DNA from 3 places in the Leclercia sp. S52 genome. Region 1 is predicted to be linked to each of the others. Evidence: riboswitches for the same ligand, from Rfam matches in the RefSeq annotation. Region 1 holds a riboswitch; each other region holds the start of a gene.

Region 1 (3,961 bases):
GTCGGTGCCGGCGATGGTAAGCGCATTAATCCGTTTCATCGTTGTGCCCCCCAGTTCCCACAGGGCATCAAGAAACGCCGCGGCAAAACTGCCCGGGCCACGACTTTGCGCTGCCGCCAGCGTCCCGGCCCGTTTCATCCAGCCGCAGGCCGCGGCAATGTTATCCAGCCGGTCGCCCGGCAGCGAACAGCTGGCTGCCACCACCGCTGACAGGGCGCAGCCGGTGCCCACCACCCGGGTCATCAGCGGATCGCCCCCGGTGAGGGTCTGGGTACGCAGCCCGTCAGTGACGTAATCCACCTCCCCTGTCACCGCCACCACGGCATTGGTCTGCCGCGCCAGGGCTTGCGCCGCAGGCAGGGCGCTGGCGGCGGTATCGGTGGTGTCCACGCCGCGCCCGCCAGCGCTCATCCCGGCAAGAGCGAGGATTTCAGAGGCATTGCCGCGAATAGCCGCCGGTTTCAGAGCGAGGATTTGCTGGCAAAAACGGGTCCGGTACGCCAGCGCACCAACGGCCACCGGATCGAGCGTCCAGGGCTTACCCGCCGCCACCGCGCTTTCGATCGCCCGGCGCATCGCCTGGGCGCGCGGTGCGGTGAGGGTACCGACGTTAATCAGGAGCGCATCGGCAATAGTGGAAAACTGTTCAGCCTCTTCGGCTTCGATCACCATCGCCGGAGATGCGCCGAGGGCCAGCAGGACGTTGGCGGTAAAGGTATGCACCACGTCGTTAGTCATGCAGTGAGTCAGTGGAGAACGGGTTCGGAAGTGGAGTAAGGCGTGTAAATTGAGCAGGTCAGGCTGCATGGTATCGCTCCTGCCTTGCGCGAAGAAGCGATTGCCCGGAGGGCATCTGACTTCCCTACGCTGGCATTATCCAGATCAGGTGGTACGGGTATTTCTCAGCCTTCACAAGGAAGGGCACCCCGAGTCAAATTACATAAGATGATGTAATCCCGGAAGCGTAGAGGATGCGTCTGGCAATAGCAAGACCCTTCTGCTGCCGCTGCTGCTTGCCAGGATTACTCCCATCATTTTAGCTATTCGTGCTAAATGTGATCTTCATCAAGTAGTAACACCCTTCCTTCCGCGATAGTCAGCACCTCGTTACTTTTATAGAAACGATGTGATAATAGCTGCACACATAAAAGTAACTATGTTATTGATTAATAAATAATCTATTAATTTACTAAAGGTTAATGTATGAAAAAGATTCTGTTGGTGGGTGTGGTGGCTGCACTTCTTGCGGGCTGCGTCTCTGAAGAACAGCGGTTAGCGCAGTGTGAGGCAAAAGGCGTCAGCCGCGATGCCTGCTATGTTGCCGACCAGAACCGTCAGGCCACGATCAATGCCGCGGCCGAAAAACAGGCTTTAGAGAATGCCCATGCCGCCGTTCAGCATGCGCAGGCGGGCCACGTTGCTGACCCGCTGCGTGAAGCCTCTTTTAGCGCAAACGGCATCAAAGCCACCGTCAACAATGGTTTTACCCAGGCCACCATCAACGGCAAAAAAAGCCACGGTGAAGCGTTCAAATGCGAACTTCTACGAGATAAAAGGCGCGGGTTATATCCTGTCGATCTCCCTTGATGCGGACGGCGTTACCGATGCGTCATGGAATAAAACCCATGGTCGCGATCATGGGATTCTGAACGTCGTTCAAAATACTCCTAAAGCATTCTAAAATACCCCACTTTTTTTCTGCGGAGTGCCCCCCCAGGAAACCTCAGTTGCCATGCGGGGTTACGGCTTACGCGCGTTGTTTTAACGCGCGTAACAAAACGATAAACAATTAACCATTGAGCCCCGCGCAAAAAGGCTCTATATTGGCCGCGATTTTTGATGCCCTTCTCATTTTCTTAATTAATTATTCAATCGTGGCCACGTGCTGAGCTGCGGTTGTAGGAGTGATATGATGACGGATAAAGTCCGTATTGATACTTTGAATGCCTCTTCTTTCAAAACCAACGAAACCTATCTGGCCCGTCAGGCCGAAATGGAATCCAATGTCAGGAGTTATCCGCGCAAGCTGCCTTTAGCCATTACGAAGGCGGATGGGGTGTGGATCACCGATGCGGATAACAAAGAGTATCTTGATTGCCTGGCCGGTGCGGGAACGCTGGCGCTGGGTCATAACCATCCTGATGTGCTGAAAAGCATCCAAAGTGTCATTACCAGCGGCTTGCCGTTACATACCCTGGATCTGACTACGCCGTTAAAAGACGCGTTCTCAGAATACCTGCTCTCCATGCTGCCAGGTCAGGGCAAAGAGTACTGCCTGCAGTTTACCGGTCCATCCGGTGCGGACGCCGTTGAAGCCGCGCTGAAGCTGGCGAAAAAAGTGACCGGCCGCAGCGGCATTATCAGCTTCTCCGGTGCCTATCACGGCATGACCCACGGCGCACTGTCCGTGACCGGCAACCTGTCTCCGAAAGAAGCGGTTGACGGCATGATGCCGGAAGTGCAGTTCATGCCTTACCCGCACCAGTACCGCTGCCCGCTGGGTATCGGTGGTGAAGCGGGCGTGAAAGCCCTGACTTACTACTTCGAAAACCTGATCAACGACGTCGAGAGCGGCGTGCGTAAACCTGCTGCCGTGATCCTGGAAGCAGTCCAGGGCGAAGGCGGCGTGAACCCGGCTCCGGTTGAGTGGCTGCAGCGCATCCGTAAAGTGACCGAAGAGCACGGCATTCTGCTGATCCTCGACGAAGTCCAGGCGGGCTTTGCCCGTACCGGTAAATTCTTCGCCTTCGAACACGCGGGTATCCAGCCTGACATCATCGTTATGTCCAAAGCTGTTGGCGGCGGTCTGCCGCTGGCCGTGCTCGGTATCAAAAAGCAGTTCGATGCCTGGTCTCCGGGTCACCATACCGGTACCTTCCGTGGCAACCAGCTGGCGATGGCAACCGGCCTCACCACCCTGCAGATCCTCAAAGAGCAGAACATCGCTGATAAAGTTGCCGCCCAGGGCGAGTGGCTGAAAGCGAAGCTGGTTGAGCTGCAGAAACGCTATCCGGTTATCGGTCACGTGCGCGGTCTGGGCATGATGATTGGTATTGAGATCGTTAAACCGCACGAAGCTGCCGACCACATGGGCTGCTTCCCGGGCGACGGCGAGCTGTCTGCGCTGATCCAGAAGAAATGCTTCGAAGCCGGTCTGATTCTGGAGCGTGGCGGCCGTAACGGTAACGTTGTGCGTCTGCTGCCTTCCCTGCTGATCAGCGATCGGGAGCTGAACGTGTTCCTGGACAAATTTGAGCAGGCGCTGCTTGCTGCGGGCGTTCGCCCAGTCTAACCGGAGACAATGGATACAATGTCAGATTTAAACCCGATTTTGTCGTCGTCGGCGCAAAGCATCGAAGCCTATCAGCAGGCCATCGAGCAGAGCACCCAGGCGGTGATGCAGTGGCTGAAACAGCCGGAAATGTACCAGGGTAAAACGGTCGCCGAGCTGCGCGATCGTATCAACCTGGAGTTCAGCCCGGAAGGGCTGGGCAACGAGACCGCCATTGAGCGTGCCGTTGAATATTTCCTGAAAGACAGCCTGGCGGTGCACCATCCGCAGTGCGTGGCGCATCTCCACTGCCCGAGCCTGGTGGTAAGCCAGGCGGCGGAAGTCATGATCAACGCCACTAACCAGAGCATGGATTCCTGGGATCAGAGCCCGTCTGCGACCATTATCGAGATAAAACTGATCGAGTGGCTGCGTACCCGTCTGGGTTACCAGCCAGGCGACGCAGGTGTCTTCACCAGCGGCGGCACCCAGAGCAACATGATGGGTCTGATGCTGGCGCGCGATGCGTTCTTCGCGCGTCAGGGCCACTCCGTCCAGCAGGATGGTCTGGTGGGCGATCTGCGTAAGATCCGGGTGCTGTGCTCCGACAGCGCGCACTTCTCCGTGCAGAAGAACATGGCGCTGATGGGTCTGGGCTACCAGTCCGTTATCCAGGTGAAAACTGACGAA
Region 2 (3,961 bases), 1.9 Mb from region 1:
ACCACCGGCCCGACAATGCCTGCGGTGCGGCAGTTGCGTTGCGGCTCGTCATCCTCCGGCCACAGACAGCGATAGCAGCCCTGCGCCCAGGGCGGTGTCAGCACCATCATCTGCCCGCCAAATCCCACGGCGCTGGCGGTGATGAGCGGGGTGTTGAGCATCACGCAGGCGGCATTGATCGCCTGGCGGGTGGCCATGTTATCGGTGCAGTCCAGCACCACGTCGGCGCGGGCGATCTCCTCCTGCAGCGCTTTGCCTTCCAGGCGGGTCTGCAGGGCAATCAGCCGGATGTCCGGGTTAAGCTGCTGCAGCCGGCGCTGCGTCACTTGCGCTTTCGGCTGGGCGATATCGTCGGTAGTAAACAGGATCTGGCGCTGCAAATTACTCAGATGCACCTCGTCATCGTCGGCCAGCACCAGGGTGCCGATCCCGGCACCGGCCAGGTACAGCGCCGCCGGAGCGCCTAATCCGCCGAGGCCGACCAGCAATACCCGGCTGGCGAGCAGCTTCTGCTGCCCGTCGATGGCGATATCCTCCAGCAGGATCTGGCGGCTGTAGCGCATAAAGTCACGGTCATTCATCGCCCGCCCCCGCCAGTTGCAGTAGCTGTGCCGTTGCCGCCTGCCAGTCATCGGCCTGAGTGATAGCGCTCACCACCGCAATGCTGCCCACGCCGGTCGCCAGCACCGCCGCGGCGCGTTCGAGACTGATACCACCGATGGCGACGGTAGGGTAATCCGCAAGCCGTTCGATATGGCGGGCCAGCTGCTCCAGCCCCTGAGGGGCGGAAGGCATCTGCTTGGTTTGGGTCGGGAAAACGTGCCCGAGGGCGATGTAGGACGGACGCGCCGCCAGCGCCACGTCGATCTCCATGTCGTCGTGGGTTGAGACGCCGAGGCGTAACCCGGCAGCACGAATGGCCGCAAGATCGGTGGTCTCCAGGTCTTCCTGGCCGAGATGCACGCCATAAGCCTGATGTTTAATCGCCAGCCGCCAGTAATCATTGATAAACAGGCGGGCGTCGTAGCGACGCCCCAGGGCAATGGCCGCCACGATATCGGCCTCGACCTCGTCATCCTGCTTATCTTTGATGCGCAGCTGGATCGTTTTTACGCCCGCGGCAAGCAGACGCTCAATCCAGGCCACGCTGTCGACCACCGGATAGAGCCCAAGACGAAAGGGTACCGGCGGGAAGTTGGGTTGATACATTACGCCTCCTCTTTTTTGAGGTAGATCACGCCGCCCTTGGCGCGGAAGGTTTCCGACATGTCGGCCATCCCCACTTCAATGGTCTGCGCCGCGGCGTAGTCGCGTACCTCCTGGCTGATTTTCATCGAGCAGAATTTTGGCCCGCACATGGAGCAGAAGTGCGCCACTTTGCCGGATTCCTGAGGCAGGGTTTCGTCGTGATAGGCGCGGGCGGTGAAGGGGTCGAGGGCGAGGTTGAACTGATCTTCCCAGCGGAATTCAAAGCGTGCTTTCGACATGGCGTTATCGCGGATCTGCGCCCCCCGGGTGACCCTTCGCCAGGTCGGCGGCATGGGCGGCGATCTTGTAGGTGATCAGCCCCTGCTTCACGTCCTCTTTGTTTGGCAGGCCGAGGTGCTCTTTCGGCGTGACGTAGCAGAGCATGGCGCAGCCAAACCAGCCGATCATCGCTGCACCAATTCCGGAGGTGAAGTGGTCATAGCCCGGCGCGATGTCGGTGGTCAACGGCCCCAGGGTGTAGAACGGCGCTTCGTGGCAGTGCTCCAGCTCTTCGGTCATATTGCGGCGGATCATCTGCATCGGCACGTGGCCCGGGCCCTCAATCATCACCTGCACGTCATACTCCCAGGCAATTTTGGTCAGCTCGCCCAGGGTGTGGAGTTCGGCAAACTGCGCTTCGTCGTTGGCATCGCGAATGGAGCCCGGACGCAGGCCATCGCCCAGCGACAGCGACACGTCGTACGCGGCGCAGATTTCGCAGATCTCGCGGAAGTGCTCATACAGGAAGTTCTCCTGATGATGGGACAGGCACCATTTCGCCATGATCGAACCGCCGCGGGAGACGATGCCGGTCAGGCGTTTAGCGGTCATCGGCACGTAGCGCAGCAGCACGCCTGCGTGGATGGTGAAGTAATCCACGCCCTGCTCGGCCTGCTCCAGCAGCGTATCGCGGAAGGCTTCCCAGGTGAGATCTTCCGCGATGCCGTTAACCTTCTCCAGCGCCTGGTAGATGGGCACCGTACCAATCGGCACCGGGCTGTTACGCAGGATCCATTCGCGGGTTTCGTGAATATAGCGGCCGGTGGAGAGATCCATCACCGTGTCGGCACCCCAGCGGGTGGACCAGACCAGCTTCTCCACCTCTTCCTCGATGGAGGAGGTGACCGCCGAGTTACCGATGTTGGCATTCACCTTCACCAGGAAGTTACGCCCGATGATCATCGGCTCTGATTCCGGGTGGTTGATGTTGGCCGGGATAATGGCACGGCCCGCGGCCACTTCGTCACGCACAAATTCCGGGGTGATGTTCTCCGGCAGGCGGGCGCCAAAGCCTTCGCCTGGATGCTGGTGGCGCAGCACTTCGCCACGAATGCGCTCGCGGCCCATATTTTCGCGGATGGCGATAAACTCCATCTCCGGCGTCACTATCCCCTGGCGGGCGTAGTGCAGCTGGGTCACGCATTTACCCGCTCGTGCACGCTTCGGCGTGAGCAGCCCGGTGAAGCGCAGCTCGTCCAGACCGTCATCGGCCAGGCGCTCCCGGGTGTAAGCCGAGCTTTGCTCGTTCAGGGCTTCGCTGTCGTTACGGGCTTCTATCCATGGCAGGCGCAGCTTGGCCAGCCCCTGCTGGACATTAATCGCCACATCCGGATCGCCGTACGGGCCGGAGGTGTCGTAGACCGGGACCGCTTCGTTCTCTTCAAACTGCGGATTCTCTTTGCTGCCGCCGATCAAGGTCGGGCTGAGCTGGATCTCGCGCATCGGCACGCGGATATCCTCCTGCGAACCGGTCAGATAGATGCGTTTCGAGTTCGGGAAAGCGGTGCCTTCCAGAGTGTCGATAAAGTGTTGGGCGTGTGCGCGCTGTTCGCGGCGGGTCATTTTTGTGGCAGACATAGCTCGTTCCAGTAAGTGCAGGAAGTGGCTTGTCAGACGACGGATGAAGCAAGAGAGGATCGCCCGGGGGCGATGCAATATGTTGACTCTTGTTCCCTTCGCAGGTCTTAACCTGATCAGGTTCCGCGGATCCCGAATTAACGGTCTCAGCCCGGCTTTCGCACTGGGCACTCCGACAAGAATAAGCTCCCCTACAGCGGGAGCAGTGAATGTAAACTACGCGTTAACGAGGAATAACTCAAGCCGGTCGGGCGACGTTATCTTCGTTGCTCGCTTTCAGATTGTGATCCAACGCAAGGGCGATCAGGTTGTCTTCCAGCGTAAAGCGCTGCTCCAGCGCCTCGCCGATATCGGAAAGCGCCTGCTGAAATTCCAGGTAGTTATCCTGATCGATGGCGTTTTCCAGCGTGGAGTCGTAGTAATCCATGATTTGCTGGGTATTGGCTTCCAGTAGGGGATAGAGTTTGGTTGCCGCTAAATACGGACTCTTACCTTCCATTTCACGGATAAAGCGTTCATAAATATTGAAATGACCGTTGGAAAGGTAGTCGACCAGGCTCTGACAGAAATCGTCCAGCGCTTTTTCGTTCAGGCGCATATAGGACTCTTTGCCAGGCTTAATGCCAACGAGATTGTAGTAGGCAACAAGCAGATGTTTCCGCACGTGCAGCCAGCGATCGACCAGTTTGTTACTTCCGCCAACGCGCTCTGTCAGGTTTTCTAGCTGGTTTAGCATGTTTGACTCCGCAAGGTTAAGATTAAAAGCTGCCCACCCAAAATGTAATAGTATTGTTACCAACATGCCTGTGAAGCAAAGGTAGTGCAATAGATATGGATCGTATAATTGAAAAATCGG
Region 3 (3,961 bases), 2.5 Mb from region 1:
GCACGGCGATAGATTCTCCCTGGCGCACGGACAGGGTGAAGCGCATCGGCAGGTGCTGATAAAGCCAGGTTACATCAGTGAGAGTTAACATCACGCCCCGGGAGTTTTTCGATAACGGTAAATAACGCAAAACACAGCAGCAACAGCAGCAGCGCCGTGACGGCGCCATCCTGGCTGCGATACGAGCCTATCTGCTGATACAGCCAGAACGGCAGGGTGCGGAAATCATCATTGCCAAACAGCGCCACCACCCCGAAATCACCGATCGACAGCACGCAGGCAAAAGCCAGCGCCTGCGCCAGCGGGCGTTTCAGGGCGCGGAGCTCCACCACCTTCAGCCGCTGCCAGCCGTGCATCCCCAGTGAATCGCAGAGCAGAGTGTAGCGGGCGCTGAGGTCGCGCATTGGGTTTTCCAGTACCTTTAGCGCATATGGAATAGCCATCAGGGCATTGGTGAAGATGACGATGCCATCGGCCGACTCGGGCAGGCCGACGGTGCTGTTAAACAGCAGGAAGAAGCCGCTCGCCAGCACGATGCCGGGCATCGCCAGGATCAGCATGCCACTCAGATCCAGCGCCTGGCCGGCCACTGTCGCCTGACGGGCATACAGCTCCCGGCTGGTCCACAGCAGCATCATGGTCAGCAGGACGCAGAGCAGACCCGCCCCCAGGGCAATGCGCAGCGAGGTGCCGAGCGCCTGCCACAGCACCGGCTGTTGCAGCACTGCCAGCAGGTTAAGGTTCAGGCCATCCACCACCACCGCCAGCAGCGGCGGGAGCAACAGCAGCAGGGCGAGGGTGATGAGCAGGCCATCGGTCAGGCGGCTGCGCAGGCTGTCATGCGGATCGCGCCAGCCGACAAGCTGGCTGCTGCCCACGGCGATAGCTTTACCCAGCCGCTGGCTCAGCATCACCAGCCCCAGGCAGCAGAACATCTGCACCATCGCCAGCAGCGCCGCGCGGCCCGGATCGTAGTCGTAGCTCAGGGCCTGATAGATGGCGAGCTCAATGGTGGTGGCCTGCGGCCCGCCGCCCAGCGAGAGCACGGTGGCAAAGCTGGCAAAGCAGAGCATAAAGATCAGCGCGGCGACGGGCGGAATTTGTCGGCGCAGCCACGGCCACTCCACAAAGCGGAAAAAGGACCAGCCGCGCATGCCGAGCTGGGCGGCGAGCTGGCGCTGCTCGCCGGGGATATTCTCCAGCGCCTGCAGCAGCAGCCGCGTCGCCATCGGCATGTTGAAAAAGACGTGCGCCAGCAGGATGCCCTGCAGGCCATAAGGCGAGAAGGTCCACTCCAGCCCGAGGGCCTCGCAGAGAGCGGCAAGCCAGCCCTGCCGCCCGTAAACGCTGAGAATGCCAAATATCGCCACCAGCACCGGCAGGATCAGGGTCATGGCGCACAGGCGCAGCAGCGCCTGCCGGCCGGGGAAACGCCGCCGGTAGAGCGCGCGGGCGAGGAAGATAGCGGGCACAACGGAGAGCAGGGCGGAAAGAAACGCCTGCCAGAACGAGAAGCGGATGACGTGCCACAGATAGCCGTCGTGCAGCAGCGCCTTGACATCGGTGGCTGGCGCGTTAAACCACAGCGCCAGAAATGCCCCCAGGGCGACGGCCACCATCAGGGTGGCGGCTATCAGCCCCGGGAGTAACCAACCGGCGATCAGCGGCTGACGGCGCGTTGCCATTCACTGACCCAGGCGGCACGTTTCCCGGCCACTTCCTGCGGGGAGTATTCCAGCGCGGTTTTCGGTTTCACCAGAGTGTCGAAACCGGCAGGTAACGCCACGTTGGTGACCGGGTACATCCAGTTGCCGGTCGGGATAGCATTCTGGAACGACGGGGAGACCATAAATTTCAGGAACTTCTCTGCCAGTTCCGGCTGTTTGCTGGCGGCGGTGCGGGCGGCAACTTCGACCTGCAGGTAGTGACCTTCGGCAAAATCAGCGGCAGCGTAGTTCTCTTTTTTCTCCGAAATAATGTGATACGCCGGAGAGGTGGTGTAGCTCAGCACCAGGTCGCTTTCCCCTTTCAGGAACAGGCCGTAGGCCTCGCTCCAGCCTTTGGTGACGGTGACGGTTTTGGCCGCCAGCTTCTGCCAGGCTTCCGGGGTCTTATCGCCGTACACTTTTTGCATCCACAGCAGCAGACCCAGCCCCGGGGTGCTGGTGCGCGGATCTTCGTAGATCACGCGCCACTTCTGATCGCTCTCAACCAGCTCTTTCAGGCTCTTCGGCGGGTTTTTCAGCTTGTTTTTGTCGTACACGAAGGCGAAGTAGCCATAATCGAAGGGCACAAAGGTGTCATTCTTCCAGCCGCCAGGGACGTTAACCGCTTCGGTCGCCACGCCGCTTTTGGCGAACAGTCCGGTTTGGGTGGCCGCTTCCAGCAGGTTGTTATCCAGACCCAGCACCACGTCGGCTTTGCTGTTTTTGCCCTCCATACGCAGGCGATTAAGCAGCGAGACGCCATCTTCCAGCGCCACGAATTTCAGCTCGCAGTGGCAGTCGGCTTCAAAGGCTTTTTTTGACCGCCGGGCCTGGGCCCCAGTCGGCGGCGAAAGAGTCATAGGTATAGACCGTCAGGACAGGACTGGCAACGGCAGGCAGCGCAACCAGCGCCAGCAGGGGAAGAACAGTTTTGAACACTTTGCACCTCTGTATGTGAGAGTGGCAAAGGATTTTGAGCGACAGCCTCAAATCCCTTCGCCGGCGTTATCCGGATCAGGTTCGACGGGTATTTTCTCAGCACACGCTTGCGCGCAGCACCCCGTTGAGAACGGCGGTATTGTAATGATTTGGTGAATATTACGAAAGTATTATGGTTCCGGCGGCGCAAACCATGCCGATTTAAAGTCAAACCAGCCCAGGGTGTTCATGCGTAAGCCGCGCATACTGCGCTGGCCCTGGATCATCAGCCAGTGGTGGATCAGCGGGACAATCGCCTGCTGGGACAGCAGCTGCTGGCACCAGACGGCAAGGTTCATCTCGCCCGCGCGCCACTCGGCGGCGTCCTGCTGCCAGTCCCGCGCAATGCAGTGCTGCAGGAGCGGGACTTCATACAGATGCGAGAACAGCGAGAAGTCGAGGGGCAGGGTAAAGTTGACGCTGTTGAGCCAGATGTCGCTCACCGTCTCGCCCCGATGCCACTCCTCATAGCTGACCTCCTGAATGTTCAGCGTCACCTGTTCGGCGGCCAGCAGTTCACTCATCATTCTGGCGATCACCCGGTGTTCAATATGCTCGCGGTAGAAGGTCAGGGTGAGGCTCTCCAGCCCGGCCGGTTTGTCGCCGCGACCCGGGCGGGCGTGGTGCCAGCGCGGCAGCAGGCCATACGCCGGGAACCAGTAGGACTGATAAACCTCCTCGGCCTGATAGATCAGATTGGCCGGGGAGAGGATCCGGCTGACCCACTGGCGCACCTCGGCGCTGGCTCCGCGGTGGGAGCGGTTGTCGAACAGCAGATAGTAGCAGCCCTCTTCAAGCCGGCTTTCCACCGCCTTTTCCCCCTCGGTGGGCCCTTCCAGCGTCAGGCCGACGCTCAGCTCTTCGTTGATATCCGGCAGGACCCAGACGTTCACCTCGTCAATCAGCGCCCGGTAGCCAAAGTAGTCATCGAAGGCGCGGATCTTGAGCTGGTTATTGTTGTTGCGGGAAACGGCGTAGGGCCCGGTGCCCACCGGCTGGCTGGCAAAGTTGTGCATCGTTTCCCACTCGCGCGGCAGGATCATCGAAGGTACATACCCCAGCAGCCACGGCAGCCAGCGGTCGGGCTGCGAAAGCTGGATATCGAGGGTCCAGGCGGTGGGGGACTGGATCCGGGTGATATGCGAATAGAGGGGCAGCTCGCGGGCGCGCTGCAGGGTGGCGATAACGTCGGCCATCTCCAGCTCGCGTCCGTGGTGAAAATGGATGCCAGGCCGCAAGAAAAAGCGCCAGTGCAAGGGAGAAAGTTGCTGCCAGTG

The links. A riboswitch is a leader RNA that binds a small molecule or an ion and turns the genes downstream of it on or off. The one in region 1 is predicted to bind thiamine pyrophosphate.
Region 2: it holds a riboswitch for thiamine pyrophosphate, as region 1 does, so the genes downstream of both, thiC (phosphomethylpyrimidine synthase ThiC) here and thiM (hydroxyethylthiazole kinase) in region 1, are expected to answer to the same signal.
Region 3: it holds a riboswitch for thiamine pyrophosphate, as region 1 does, so the genes downstream of both, thiB (thiamine ABC transporter substrate binding subunit) here and thiM (hydroxyethylthiazole kinase) in region 1, are expected to answer to the same signal.

What each region holds. Positions count from the first base shown of each region.
Region 1 is NZ_CP152474.1:3,211,670-3,215,630, forward strand. Features, by position in the region: gene thiD (bifunctional hydroxymethylpyrimidine kinase/phosphomethylpyrimidine kinase) at 1-39, opposite strand, end outside; partial or broken gene thiM (hydroxyethylthiazole kinase) at 52-807, opposite strand; TPP riboswitch at 843-939, opposite strand; gene AAHB66_RS15510 (hypothetical protein) at 1,204-1,587, shown strand; gene AAHB66_RS15515 (diaminobutyrate--2-oxoglutarate transaminase) at 1,910-3,292, shown strand; gene AAHB66_RS15520 (aspartate aminotransferase family protein) at 3,311-3,961, shown strand, end outside.
Region 2 is NZ_CP152474.1:228,312-232,272, forward strand. Features, by position in the region: gene AAHB66_RS01065 (HesA/MoeB/ThiF family protein) at 1-581, opposite strand, end outside; gene thiE (thiamine phosphate synthase) at 574-1,209, opposite strand; partial or broken gene thiC (phosphomethylpyrimidine synthase ThiC) at 1,209-3,105, opposite strand; TPP riboswitch at 3,182-3,290, opposite strand; gene rsd (sigma D regulator) at 3,344-3,841, opposite strand; gene nudC (NAD(+) diphosphatase) at 3,937-3,961, shown strand, end outside.
Region 3 is NZ_CP152474.1:755,392-759,352, forward strand. Features, by position in the region: gene thiQ (thiamine ABC transporter ATP-binding protein ThiQ) at 1-91, opposite strand, end outside; gene thiP (thiamine/thiamine pyrophosphate ABC transporter permease ThiP) at 75-1,685, opposite strand; partial or broken gene thiB (thiamine ABC transporter substrate binding subunit) at 1,661-2,645, opposite strand; TPP riboswitch at 2,680-2,779, opposite strand; gene sgrR (HTH-type transcriptional regulator SgrR) at 2,816-3,961, opposite strand, start outside.